DNA from 3 places in the Shewanella septentrionalis genome. Region 2 is predicted to be linked to each of the others. Evidence: predicted binding sites of a transcription regulator. Region 2 holds the regulator's gene; each other region holds the start of a gene.

Region 1 (4,266 bases), on a different contig from region 2:
AGATCTTATCTAGCTCACTTTGGGGCAATAGCTTTTTAGCTGAACGAACAGCGATAGGGTTAGTAAGGATTGGCATTGTTGCAACAGTGACCGTTGGCTGCATGGATGCCGTCGTCGAGCTTATAGGAATATATTTACGGCGAGTCACTGGGGAAACAATGACAATTCATGCTGCATAACTGACGATAAAGTTATCTTGCTTTGGGGTAATAGCTTTTTAGCTGAACGAACAGCTAGAGGGTTGGGGAGGATTGGCATTGTTGCACCTGTGACCTTAAAACAGGATGTTTTAGTTGAGCCCTCAGGGACGCTTTTTGTTAAACAAAGAGGTGGTGAGTCACAGGGAAAACAATGACAATGAATGCTGCACAACTGGCGATACAATTATCTTGCTTTGGGGAATCCAAATTGCAGGCATAAAAAAACCGCTGGGTAGCGGTTTTTATATTTTGTAATCATAACGGGTTTTAATCGAAACCGATTATAGACCCGCGTCAGCGCGCAGTGCTTCAGCTTTGTCTGTTGCTTCCCAAGGGAATTCGTTACGACCAAAGTGACCATAAGCGGCAGTCGCTTGATAAATCGGACGTGCTAAATCTAGCATGGCCGTTAAACCGTATGGACGCAGTTCGAAGTGTTGACGTACTAACTTGATCAGCAAATCTTCAGACACTTTACCCGTACCGAAGGTTTCGATGCTAATAGAAGTCGGTTCTGCTACACCAATAGCGTAAGACACTTGGATTTCACAGCGATCAGCAAGACCTGCTGCAACGATGTTTTTTGCCACATAACGGGCAGCGTATGCCGCGCTACGGTCAACTTTTGATGGGTCTTTACCAGAGAATGCGCCACCACCATGACGGGCCATGCCGCCGTAGGTATCAACGATGATCTTACGACCGGTTAAGCCGCAATCGCCTACTGGGCCACCGATAACAAAACGGCCTGTTGGGTTGATAAAGAACTTAGTGTCTTTGTTTAGCCATTGAGCCGGTAATACTGGCTTGATGATGGTTTCCATCACGCCTTCAATTAAGTCGGCTTGTGATACGTCATCTCTGTGCTGAGTTGACAATACGACGGCATCAATACCAACAATTTTGCCATCATCATAGGCAAACGTGACTTGGCTTTTCGCATCTGGGCGCAGCCATGGCAGGGTGCCGTTTTTACGCACTTCAGACTGACGCTTCACTAATGCGTGGGCATAAGTGATAGGCGCTGGCATGAGGACGTCGGTTTCGTTGTTGGCATAGCCAAACATTAATCCTTGGTCGCCTGCACCTTGTTCTGCAGGGTCGGCACGGTCTACACCTTGATTGATATCAGGTGATTGCTTACCAATGGCGTTTAATACCGCGCACGAGTCTGCATCAAAACCCATATCTGAGTGGGTATAACCAATTTCACGCACGGTTTTACGGGTGATTTCTTCGATATCAACCCAAGCAGAAGTCGTGACTTCGCCACCGACTAATACCATGCCAGTTTTGACATAAGTTTCACACGCCACGCGTGCTTTTGGATCTTGAGCCAGAATTGCATCTAGCACAGCATCAGAAATCTGATCTGCAATCTTATCGGGATGACCTTCTGAGACCGACTCAGAAGTAAACAAGTGCTTTGCCATAGTAGGAAAATCTCGTCGTTAGCATTCAAACGTGTAGAAGCATCTACATCTAGACGGCTATTTTAGTTTAAATCCGATTGCCGATCACCCCCAGTGAGAAAAAATCCTCTCAGATTGTGACCTGAAAACGACTATGTTCAGTCTTAAAGAAGTTATTTTTATTATATTTCATGGCATTAGGAATAATCGATTTTTAATAAATTTATTTCTCCATTACAAGTGATCCTTGCGATGCCCACTCAAGTAAACGCCAGTAAAGTGACTAGCTTGTTTCTGCAGCTTATATATCTAGCTACCTAAATCCTGCATCTTCAGGTTGTTTGGGAATATATTCGGCCATCTTTTGCTGAGTGAATGATAATTTTAGTTTGCGTCACACTGGCATGTAGGGGAAAATATCCATCCAAATTGCCCGCTAGACCCCACAAACAAGCAGGAGAGAGCATGTCTTCCCGTAAAGTACTCGCAAACGCAATCCGTGCGTTAAGTATGGATGCAGTTCAAAAAGCAAATTCAGGCCATCCCGGCGCCCCAATGGGTATGGCAGATATTGCTGAAGTGCTGTGGAATGATTTCCTTAAGCACAACCCGACCAATCCTAAATGGGTAGATAGAGACCGTTTCGTCCTTTCTAATGGTCACGGTTCAATGCTGATCTACTCTTTACTTCACCTGACAGGTTATGAATTACCAATCGAAGAGCTGAAACAGTTCCGTCAATTGCATTCAAAAACCCCGGGTCACCCAGAATACGGTTACACCCCAGGTGTTGAAACCACAACGGGTCCACTCGGCGCGGGCATCAGCAACGCTGTTGGTATGGCGATAGCTGAAAAAACCTTAGCGGCACAGTTTAACCGTGACGGTCACGATATCGTTGATCACTACACTTACTGTTTCCTCGGTGACGGCTGTTTGATGGAAGGTATTTCCCACGAAGCCTGTTCATTAGCCGGTACTTTAGGTCTAGGCAAACTCGTTGCATTTTGGGATGACAACGGTATTTCTATCGATGGCCATGTTGAAGGCTGGTTCACCGATGATACGCCAAAGCGTTTTGAAGCTTACGGCTGGCATGTGATTGCCGGTGTTGACGGTCACGATAGCGCGGCAATCCGTGCTGCTATCGAAGCGGCGAAAGCGGTTACCGATAAACCAACCATGATTTGCTGCAAAACCATTATCGGTTTTGGTTCACCCAACAAATCTGGCAGCCACGATTGCCACGGCGCGCCATTAGGCGATGCGGAAATCGCCGCAGCCCGTGAATTCCTTGGCTGGCCATATGCACCATTTGAAATCCCTGCTGACGTTTATGCGGGTTGGGATGCCAAAGAAGCTGGTGCTGCCCGTGAAGCGGCATGGAACGAGAAGTTTGCGGCTTATAGCGCAGCTCACCCAGAACTGGCTGCTGAATACGAGCGCCGTGTACTGAAAGGTGAATTACCTGCTGATTTCGAAGAAAAAGCGCAGGCATTCGTGCAAGCATCACAGGACAAAGCCGAAGGTATTGCGAGCCGTAAAGCCTCACAAAATGCCATCGGTGCTTTTGGTGCTATGTTACCTGAACTGTTAGGCGGCTCTGCTGACTTAGCGGGTTCTAACTTGACACTGTGGTCAGGTTCTAAAGGCATTCAAGACGATCCTGCCGGTAACTACATTTACTACGGTGTGCGTGAATTCGGCATGAGCGGCATTATGAACGGTGCTTCGCTGCATGGTGGTTTCATCAACTACGGCGCAACTTTCATGATGTTCATGGAATACGCACGTAACGCAGTCCGTATGTCGGCGCTGATGGGCATTCAAAACATCTTCGTTTATACCCATGACTCTATCGGTCAAGGTGAAGATGGTCCAACGCATCAGCCGGTTGAGCAACTAGCTAACCTGCGTATGACGCCAAATATGGCCGTATGGCGCCCATGTGATGCGGCAGAAACAGCGGTTTCTTGGAAAGCTGCGATTCAACGTCGCAATGCGCCAACGTCACTGATTTTCAGCCGTCAAAATCTCAAAGCCCAAGCGCGTACCGCTGAGCAATTAGCCAACGTGGCTAAAGGTGCTTATGTACTGCAAGACTGTACGGGTACACCAGAACTGATCCTGATCGCAACCGGTAGCGAAGTACAATTGGCGATGGATTCTGCGGCTGCATTAACTGAGCAAGGTAAACAAGTTCGCGTAGTCTCTATGCCATCGACAACTGAGTTCGATAAGCAAGATGCAGCGTATAAAGAATCGGTATTACCACGTGCTGTGACTAAACGTGTGGCTATCGAAGCGGCGCATACCGATTTCTGGTACAAGTACGTCGGTTTTGAAGGCACTGTTGTTGGCATGACCACTTTTGGTGAGTCAGCGCCGGGTAACGTGCTATTGAATCACTTCGGTTTCACCGTTGAAAATGTGCTGAATGCTGCAAAATCATTGGGCTAATCGCTCAAGGGATTAGATTCAATACAAAAGGTTAAACTTTTTAAGTGTTAATCTGTATAATGCGGCCTGCAATCTTTTGCAGGCCGTTTTTGTATTTAGAGGAAATTGAGACCTCAATGATCCGAGTCGCTATCAATGGTTATGGCCGTATCGGCCGCTCTATTCTTCGTGCTTTGTACGAGTCTGGAAAACGG
Region 2 (4,266 bases):
ACGGCGGCTTCATCGGCCACTAAAATTGAACAGGCATCCACATGGCTTGCCGCCACGCCAGATTCGCGCAGTAGCGCCGCCATTAAACGTGCCGACCAACGTTCGCCAAAGCTCACCACATGGTTGATTTGGTATTCATTGCGCTCATCTAAGGACAACAAGCTGATGAGTTGCGCTTTATCTGTGGCCAAACGCTCACGCAGATCGCGAGCTTGTTCATTCGACAACAACTGCTCAATCAACCCCTGTTGGTAGCTGATCAGCACTTGTAACTCTTCTTGCCATAGCTGACCCGCATCACGCAGCGCTAATAATTTATACAGGAAATTCGTGCTTTTACCCGCCGCAGAGACCACAACGAGATCATCACTATGACCGTGGGTTAACAGGATATGGGCAACTCGACGATAACAATCGGCATCCGCTAAACTGGAGCCACCAAATTTATGTAAGTGACAACGTGCCATCTATTATTCCTCTACTGACAAGCCGCAACGGCGGCTAATCCTGCTTGAATATCTGCAACTAAATCGGCGGCATCTTCAATACCCACCGATAGACGCAATAGGGTGTCCTTAATACCAGCCTCGAAGCGCGCTTGCGGCTCCATGGCTCTGTGGGTCATAGTGGCAGGCACGGCCACTAAACTTTCGACGCCACCTAAACTTTCCGCCACGCTAAATAAGCTGAGTGCACCTAAAAAGGCCACCACTTCGGCCTCGCCGCCTTTGAGCTCAAAGCTCAGCATAGCGCCAAAGCCCTGTTGTTGCTTGGCCGCAATGGCGTGACCTGGGTGATCCGCAAGACCGGGGTAATAGACTTTGCTCACCACAGGGCTTTGCGTTAATACCTCAATAATACGCTGGGCATTGGTTTGATGCTCGCGAATACGCACCGCTAAGGTACGCAGGCCGCGCAGGGTCAGATAACTGTCGAAGGCTGACCCCGTTAAGCCTAGAGTGTTCGACCACCAATGTAAGCTTTCACCGATTTGCGCGTCTTTAGCGACCACTGCGCCGCCGACCACATCGCTGTGACCATTGATATATTTAGTGGTGGAGTGGATAACGATATCCGCGCCTAACAATAGGGGTTGTTGCAATATCGGCGATAAAAAGGTGTTATCGACCACCACCAGCGCGCCGACCCCATGGCTCGCCTTAGCAATAGCTTCGATATCCACCACACGCAATAACGGGTTCGATGGGGTTTCGAGCCACACCATCTTAGGATTCTGCGCAATGGCGGCGGCTAACGCTTGGCTGTCGGTTTGGTCAACCACAATCAGCTTAAACTGGCCTTTCTTCGCCAAGTTGGTAAATAAACGGTAGGAGCCGCCGTAACAATCGTGGGGCACGACCAATAGGTCATCGGGGCCGAGCAAAGTGGTCACTAAGGTGATGGCCGCCATGCCAGTGCAGGTCACTATACCAGTGGCGCCCTTTTCTAATTGCGCTAATGCTTCGCCTAAAATGCAGCGCGTTGGGTTGCCTGAACGACTGTAATCGAATTCGCGGGGATTTTTATGACCATCGAAGGCGTAATTAGTCGACAAATAAATCGGTGGCACAACTGCACCATATTGAGTATCGCTTTCGATACCCTGACGCACTGCCAGTGTGGCTAATTGACGCTCTGCCATGGGTGGACTCCTAAATTCGGTAGACTGATAGAGATGTCTGGACGTCTAAATGTACCTAAGCCCAACGCCATCGTCAATAGGCGTGAAGACGTTTAGACGTCTAAACATAAAGAAATCTGTTTGCAATCACAAAGAAATAGTAGCAATAATTTGACTGTTGTTTGTAAGGGTTTAAAATCTGCCCCGAATTTAGCGTTATAACAGGTGAGTCAATGACTGAATGGAATGGGGAATACATCAGCCCCTATGCTGAACATGGCAAGAAGAATGAACAAGTAAAAAAAATTACTGTGTCTATTCCGCTCAAAGTGCTTAAGGTCCTTACGGACGAACGAACTCGTCGTCAGGTCAATAATTTGCGTCACGCCACCAACAGCGAGCTGTTGTGTGAGGCATTTTTGCACGCCTACACTGGCCAGCCATTGCCTAACGATGAAGATCTGTCAAAAGATAGCCCAGACAGCATTCCCGCCGAAGCCAAGTTGCTGATGGACGAGATGGGGATCGAGTGGGAAGACATGGAATAGCGACTTGTCGCTGGCAAAGTTACATCACAGTGCTCATCAATAGGGATCGTTAACGATCCCTTTTTGTTTATATGGAATCCTATGTTTTCTATGATAGATCCACAGACTCTTGCCTTGGCCTCGCTGATTGTATTTCTTGGCGCCTTAACCCAGAGCCTGATTGGGTTTGGCCTAGCGGTTGTCGCCAGCCCTTTGCTGTATATCGTCGATCCGCAGCTCGTACCGGGTCCCGTTATTGCCATGGGATTTACCATCTCGCTACTGACCTTATTCCGGGAACGTGGTCATTTAGAATTCAATGGCTTGCAATATGCGCTCCTAGGTCGCGTGCCCGGCGGTTTTATCGGCGCGAGCCTGTTGCTGTTTGCGCCTCAGCCCATACTCGGGTTATCCATCGCCGCCATTGTGACTGTCGCAGTGATCCTCAGCCTGTATAAATTCAGCCTGCCAGTGAATAAGAAAACCCTCTTCGGTGCGGGTGTGGTTTCAGGGATCTTCGGCAATATCGCCGCGATTGGTGGCCCGCCGATGGCGATTCTATTGTCAGGCAAAGACGCTTCGCAGTTTCGCGCCGCCCTGTCGGCCTTCTTCATTTTTAGTTCCACCATAGCTATGGTCATTCTGGCGATCACTGGCTTATTAGAATTGAAGCACCTGTGGCTGTCGTTAATGTTGCTGCCTTCTGTGCTTTTAGGGTATTTAGTCGCGGGGCGATTGGTGGGCAGTGTCGATAAAGATAAAACTAAAATGGCGACGTTAGTCCTGTGCAGTATCAGCGCCTTAGTGCTAACGGTGAAATCGGTTATCGAGTTATTGCCCCAATAAGCGTCCTGCTTGTATTGGCAAATCATCTGAAGATTCAAACAATAAAAAGCACTGACATTGTCAGTGCTTTTCTTTATCTATCAATATCTAAAGCCAGCTTACACTCAGCTTAAATAGCTTTGCCCTGCGTACACAATAAAGTGTCTTAGAGCGAGTACGCCGGTTAAGCTCGCGCAGGCAACCATGATCATTGCGCCCTTAGTATGGCGAGTCGCGGCTGGTAGCAACATGAACAGCAATGGAATACCAAAACCTATACCGACGACGCCTATCCAGAACACGCTTGCCCATAGCCCAGAGGTTAACGACGCTAAGGCCGCAGCCGCCGCGCCGCCCTTGAAGTACAAGGCGCAGAACAACATGAACAGGAACAGGATTTCAATCGCCATCACAGGCAATTCTAAACCGTGCATCTTCACTAAAGTTTTGTCGTGGCTGTCCGTCTTAAACATCAGCAACGCCAGTACCGCATTTGCCGCAGCGCCCGCCGACAAACCCGACACTAAAAACAGCGCAGGCAGTACCGCAGTGTTGAGCATAGGATAGGCATTCATCGCCGAAATTAAGAAGCCAGTGTAAGCCCCTACGCCAATGGCGAGGACAAACAACAATACTTCAATCAGCTTTCGAAATGGCATAAGTAACTTAGCGATAGGTGTTAGGAAACCCAAACCCCATTTTGGTAAGTCATCCCGCAGCACAATAATGGCGTATGCAAAGGCCAAGGGAGAATACGCCAGCAGCGCCAGCACCCCGATTGCCATAACAGACTGGAAGTTATAGTGAATTAAGATCAACCAAAAGTGGAATGGTTTGGTTAAGTCAAACACTAAACAAGCTAGACCTAAGCTAATTGCTACAGGCCCAATAATGGCTGCCGCCTTAAGAATGCTGCTTTCAGCTCCCGCGCTGAGTTCCTTATTCGCCCAGCGTAAACCAATGCCAATCAATAAACTGCCCGCGGATAACCCCGCCATAAACAGGTAAACGGCGATGACCCAGTGCCAAGTGACAGGATCATATTGCGCCATGTCGCCCCAAGTATTGTTCATAATCAAATCCCCCCTCTTTTGGTAGGAACGCGATACACCCTAGGTTTAGTGCCCAAATGGGTTTTATCTTGGTAAGTGATTTTAGTGTTGAGCATGATGGCCACTTCACTCTTAGGATCATTGGCATCGCCAAACACTAAGGCATCGGTTGGACACACAGTCACACACGCTGGCTCTTCGCCCCGTGCTAAACGCGTATCCTTACAGAAGTTACACTTAT
Region 3 (4,266 bases), on a different contig from region 2:
CAAAAAAGAAATGACAACGGATGCATAAGCATCCGTTGTCATTTTACTCCGTAAGCTCAATAAGCTCAGTTAAAAACTCTCACTCAAGCATAAATCCTATCCAAGGCGGCGACGCAGTTCGCGGGTAGCATCGACCATGTTTTTCAGTGCAGGTTCGACTTCATCCCAAGTACGGGTTTTTAGGCCACAATCTGGGTTGACCCACAGTTGACGCACAGGTACTTTCTGCGCGGCTTTCTCGATTAACTGCACCATGGTCTCCACACTTGGAGTGTTTGGTGAGTGAATGTCATACACTCCGGGGCCGATTTCATTTGGATATTCAAAATCTTCAAAGGCGTTGAGTAATTCCATCCGTGAACGCGAAGTCTCGATTGTGATCACGTCGGCATCCATGGCTGCAATCGCGGCAATCGTGTCATTAAACTCGCTGTAACACATGTGGGTGTGGATTTGAATCTCATCAGTCACGCCAGCAGCGCTGAGTTTAAAGGCATTCACCGCCCAATCTAAATAGGCTTGCCACTCACTTTGCTTCAATGGCAGACCTTCACGGAAGGCAGGTTCATCGATTTGAATAATGCCAATCCCCGCATTTTGTAAATCGACCACTTCATCACGAATAGCCAGCGCCAGTTGTGTCGCAATCGCATCGCGGCTGATATCTTCACGGGCAAATGACCAATGCAAAATCGTCACTGGCCCCGTCAACATGCCTTTTACGGGCTTGTCGGTAAGACTCTGGGCAAACTCAGCCCACTCGACTGTCATAGCTTTTGGACGACTCACATCGCCGTAAATCAAGGGTGGCTTAACACAACGTGAGCCATAACTTTGTACCCAGCCATTTTTACTAAAACCAACGCCAGCTAACTGCTCGCCAAAGTATTCCACCATGTCGTTACGTTCGGCTTCACCGTGCACGAGTACGTCGATACCCAGTTTTAGTTGGCGTTCGATAGTATCGCGGGTCACTTGCTGTAACTGCTCAGTATACTGAGCATCACTTATCTCGCCCTTACGCCAGCGGCTGCGTAATCCTCGAATAGCGGGTGTTTGCGGGAACGAACCTATGGTCGTAGTGGGTAACAGGGGTAAACGGTTTTTTTGCTGCTGCACGCTTTGGCGTACGCTGAAATCACTGACACGCTCGTAATCCGCAGTGGTTAATGCCGCAACACGCTCAATCACTTGCTTATCTGCAGCCTGCGCTTTGGCTTGACGACGAGCGATACAAAAAGCACTGATTTTTTGCGCTTCATCCGAATTAGGCGCCAACAATAATTGGCGAATTTTACTCAATTCCAACAGTTTCTGCTTAGCAAAGGCTAACTGCTTACGCAGCACAGGTAATAGTTTGACTTCAACATCTAAATCGACTGGGCTGTGCAGCAATGAACATGATGTGCCAATCCACAGACGATCGCCTAAATCACGCGCCACTGCGCCAATACGCTCAGCAATCAAATCGATTTCTGCCGCCCACACATTACGGCCATTAACCACGCCCACCGACAAAATTTGCTCACTGCGCAACGCATTTGCAAACACAGCCAGTTGTTCTGGCGCAGTAACTAAATCTAAGTGCAAACCAGCAACAGGCAAGGCAGATACTAGGGCTTGATGATGCACAATACCGCCATAATAACTCGCCAAAAGAACCTTGACGTTTACAGTGCTTAGCGTTTGATAAGTCTCTGCTATCGCTGCTTGCCACTGCGTGTCTAACTCTAATGCCAACACAGGCTCATCTAACTGTACCCATTCCACACCTTGGGCAGCGAAACGCGCCAAGATGTCAGCATAAGCAGTTAATAAATTAGACAATAAACTTAACTTATTGAACTCTTGACCCACAGTTTTAGCAAGGTGCAAGTAACTAACAGGGCCGAGTAGCACAGGTTTTGCTTTATAGCCTAGCGCTTGCGCTTCGCTGACTTCATCAAAAAACTGCTCGTAAGCAATCGAAAACTCTTGGTTTTGCGTCAGCTCTGGCACCAGATAATGATAATTAGTATTGAAATATTTGGTCATTTCAGAGGCTGGCGCATCTTGGCCTGTCGGCGCTCTGCCGCGAGCAACACGGAATAAGGTATCGAGATCGATAGCGCCTTCGCCGCGGTGGCGATCAGGGATGGCATTCAAGGTCGCACTCAGGGTTAATACTTGATCGTAAAAGGCAAAATCCCCCACGGGCACTTGCTCGATGCCCGCTGCGGTTTGCCACTGCCAATGGGTACGGCGCAGTTCACTCGCTACTTCACATAATTCGGCTTGAGTACTCTCACCACGCCAATATTTTTCTAAGGCAAATTTCAATTCACGTCGACGCCCGATACGGGGAAACCCAAGACTATTTAATTGCATACCCTATCTTCCTTTATTTGAGATAAGCCAAATTCGGCACTTGCACCCACCAGATTGTGTTCTCTTGGCACTTTTCAGTATTTCCGCCTTGATAAATAACAATGGGCGTCTGGACGTCTAGAAGTTTATTGTGTTAGTCTCTATTCCAGCAACCGAATTGATTTCAAGCACAACATGAGCGAAATTCACCTGGAGTGAACATGATCGAACTAAGACATCTGCGAACCTTAATGGCCCTGAAGGAAAGTGGCAGTTTGGCGGGCGCAGCCAAAAAACGTTTTGTCACTCAATCAGCCCTCTCCCACCAAATAAAGGAGTTGGAGCAAAGGATTAACTCGCCTATTTTTGTGCGTAAAAGTAAGCCGCTGTCATTCACCCAAGAAGGTGCGCGTCTGCTTCATCTCGCGGAAGAAATTTTGCCTAAGGTGCTAGAAACCGAGACAGATCTTAAGAATGGCCTTGAAACCGAAACCAATCATTTACGTGTCGGCATTGAGTGTCACAGCTGTTTTCGCTGGTTAATGCCTGTGATGGAGCAATTTAGACAAGAACATCCCCAAGCCGAGTTAGACTTGTCGAGCCGTCACTTGTTTGACTCGCTCAATGCCCTAGAAATGGGCGAACTGGATATAGTGCTGACCTCAGATCCTGTGCCTGGGCATTCACTCGCTTATCAGCATTTGTTTGATTTTGAAGTGAAGTTAGTGGTTGCTAGAGATCATCCTCTAGCAAAAGAAGCCTATGTCACCCCTAAGCAATTAGCGCATTTACCGATCATCAGCTATCCCGTACCACTGACGCGTTTAGACATCTATCGCCACTTTTTAGAGCCCGCAGGCATAGAAGCGGGTGAGCAGAAAACCTGTGATTTAACCATAATGTTACTGCAACGCATCGCCTGTAAAGACGGCATAGCCGCACTGCCGAACTGGTCGATAAATGAAGGACATGGCCTAAGCCTCACCACAGTGAAGCTAGGGCAAGAAGGTTTAAAACGTCCTCTATTTGGTGCCTATCGCCGCCATAGCGCCAACTCAGCCTTGATCCAAAATTGGTTACAACTGGTGGCGAGTGAAGGTTTATCCCGCCAGCAGAAGACAAATTAACACAGGTGAAACCTAACAAAAAAGCCTGCTGATGCAGGCTTTTTTAATGAATCTAATGACTATTTCATAGGATCAAACAGCGATTTAATGCATCGAAATATTACAGCGGATTCATCAACAGACCACGCATAGACAATACACGGCGCAAGATTAAACCAGGGGAATTCGAATTGCGGGTCTGACGCAAATTATGGGCAATCATAAACTCTTGGCGTAAGTCCTGATCTAAATCTAACGCTTCGAATGATTCTATGGTCAAAGTCTGCTGTTGATTATCAATCAATGACTTAATCACGCTTAAAGGAAATGATTGTTCGGCATTAGCATTTAAATAAGCAAATGCCGTGAGCGCGATAATTTGGCCGAACACACTGAACAGGGCCAAGGTTTGCACTTCATCTGCATCAACCTCGACACCTTCCATCTCCGCTAAACTGTCCACCGCATCAGTTGCAATATCTTCAGTCAATTTCCAATAACCTTGGACTAACTTTTTATAGGGCTGCGGTAGCTCATCGAGGCGTTCTTTCAGATAAAACGTAAAGGCATAACGATAGATATTCACTTGACCTAAGCGGATCAAAGCTTCTTTCAACGAGCGAGTTTTATGATTTTCCACTACAGCTGCCTGTGCGGAATTACTGCGCATTAGCATGTGCGCCGCCAATGCGGGATCGCTCGAGATAATGTCGATCACGTTACGAATGTCGCCTTCAGCAAGGATCGCTTTTTTGAGTGGAATTAAAATCCCTCTGCGGCCAATCACTTGCTCTTCGTTCGCTATGATAGCTCT

The links. The regulator MetJ, encoded in region 2, represses methionine synthesis genes. The targets are predictions, from matches to a motif close to TAGACGTCTAGACGTCTA.
Region 1: the regulator MetJ is predicted to act here: its motif matches at 1,676-1,693, upstream of metK (methionine adenosyltransferase).
Region 3: the regulator MetJ is predicted to act here: its motif matches at 2,478-2,495, upstream of metE (5-methyltetrahydropteroyltriglutamate--homocysteine S-methyltransferase).

The regions. Positions count from the first base shown of each region.
Region 1 is NZ_JAMTCC010000009.1:52,753-57,018, reverse strand. It holds gene metK (methionine adenosyltransferase) at 482-1,633, opposite strand; gene tkt (transketolase) at 2,078-4,072, shown strand; gene epd (erythrose-4-phosphate dehydrogenase) at 4,189-4,266, shown strand, end outside.
Region 2 is NZ_JAMTCC010000038.1:34,786-39,051, forward strand. It holds gene NE536_RS18440 (bifunctional aspartate kinase/homoserine dehydrogenase II) at 1-467, opposite strand, end outside; gene metB (cystathionine gamma-synthase) at 479-1,642, opposite strand; gene metJ (met regulon transcriptional regulator MetJ) at 1,855-2,169, shown strand; gene NE536_RS18455 (sulfite exporter TauE/SafE family protein) at 2,251-2,994, shown strand; gene nrfD (NrfD/PsrC family molybdoenzyme membrane anchor subunit) at 3,099-4,046, opposite strand; gene NE536_RS18465 (4Fe-4S dicluster domain-containing protein) at 4,049-4,266, opposite strand, start outside.
Region 3 is NZ_JAMTCC010000034.1:7,415-11,680, forward strand. It holds gene metE (5-methyltetrahydropteroyltriglutamate--homocysteine S-methyltransferase) at 97-2,367, opposite strand; gene NE536_RS17420 (LysR family transcriptional regulator) at 2,568-3,473, shown strand; gene NE536_RS17425 (HDOD domain-containing protein) at 3,574-4,266, opposite strand, start outside.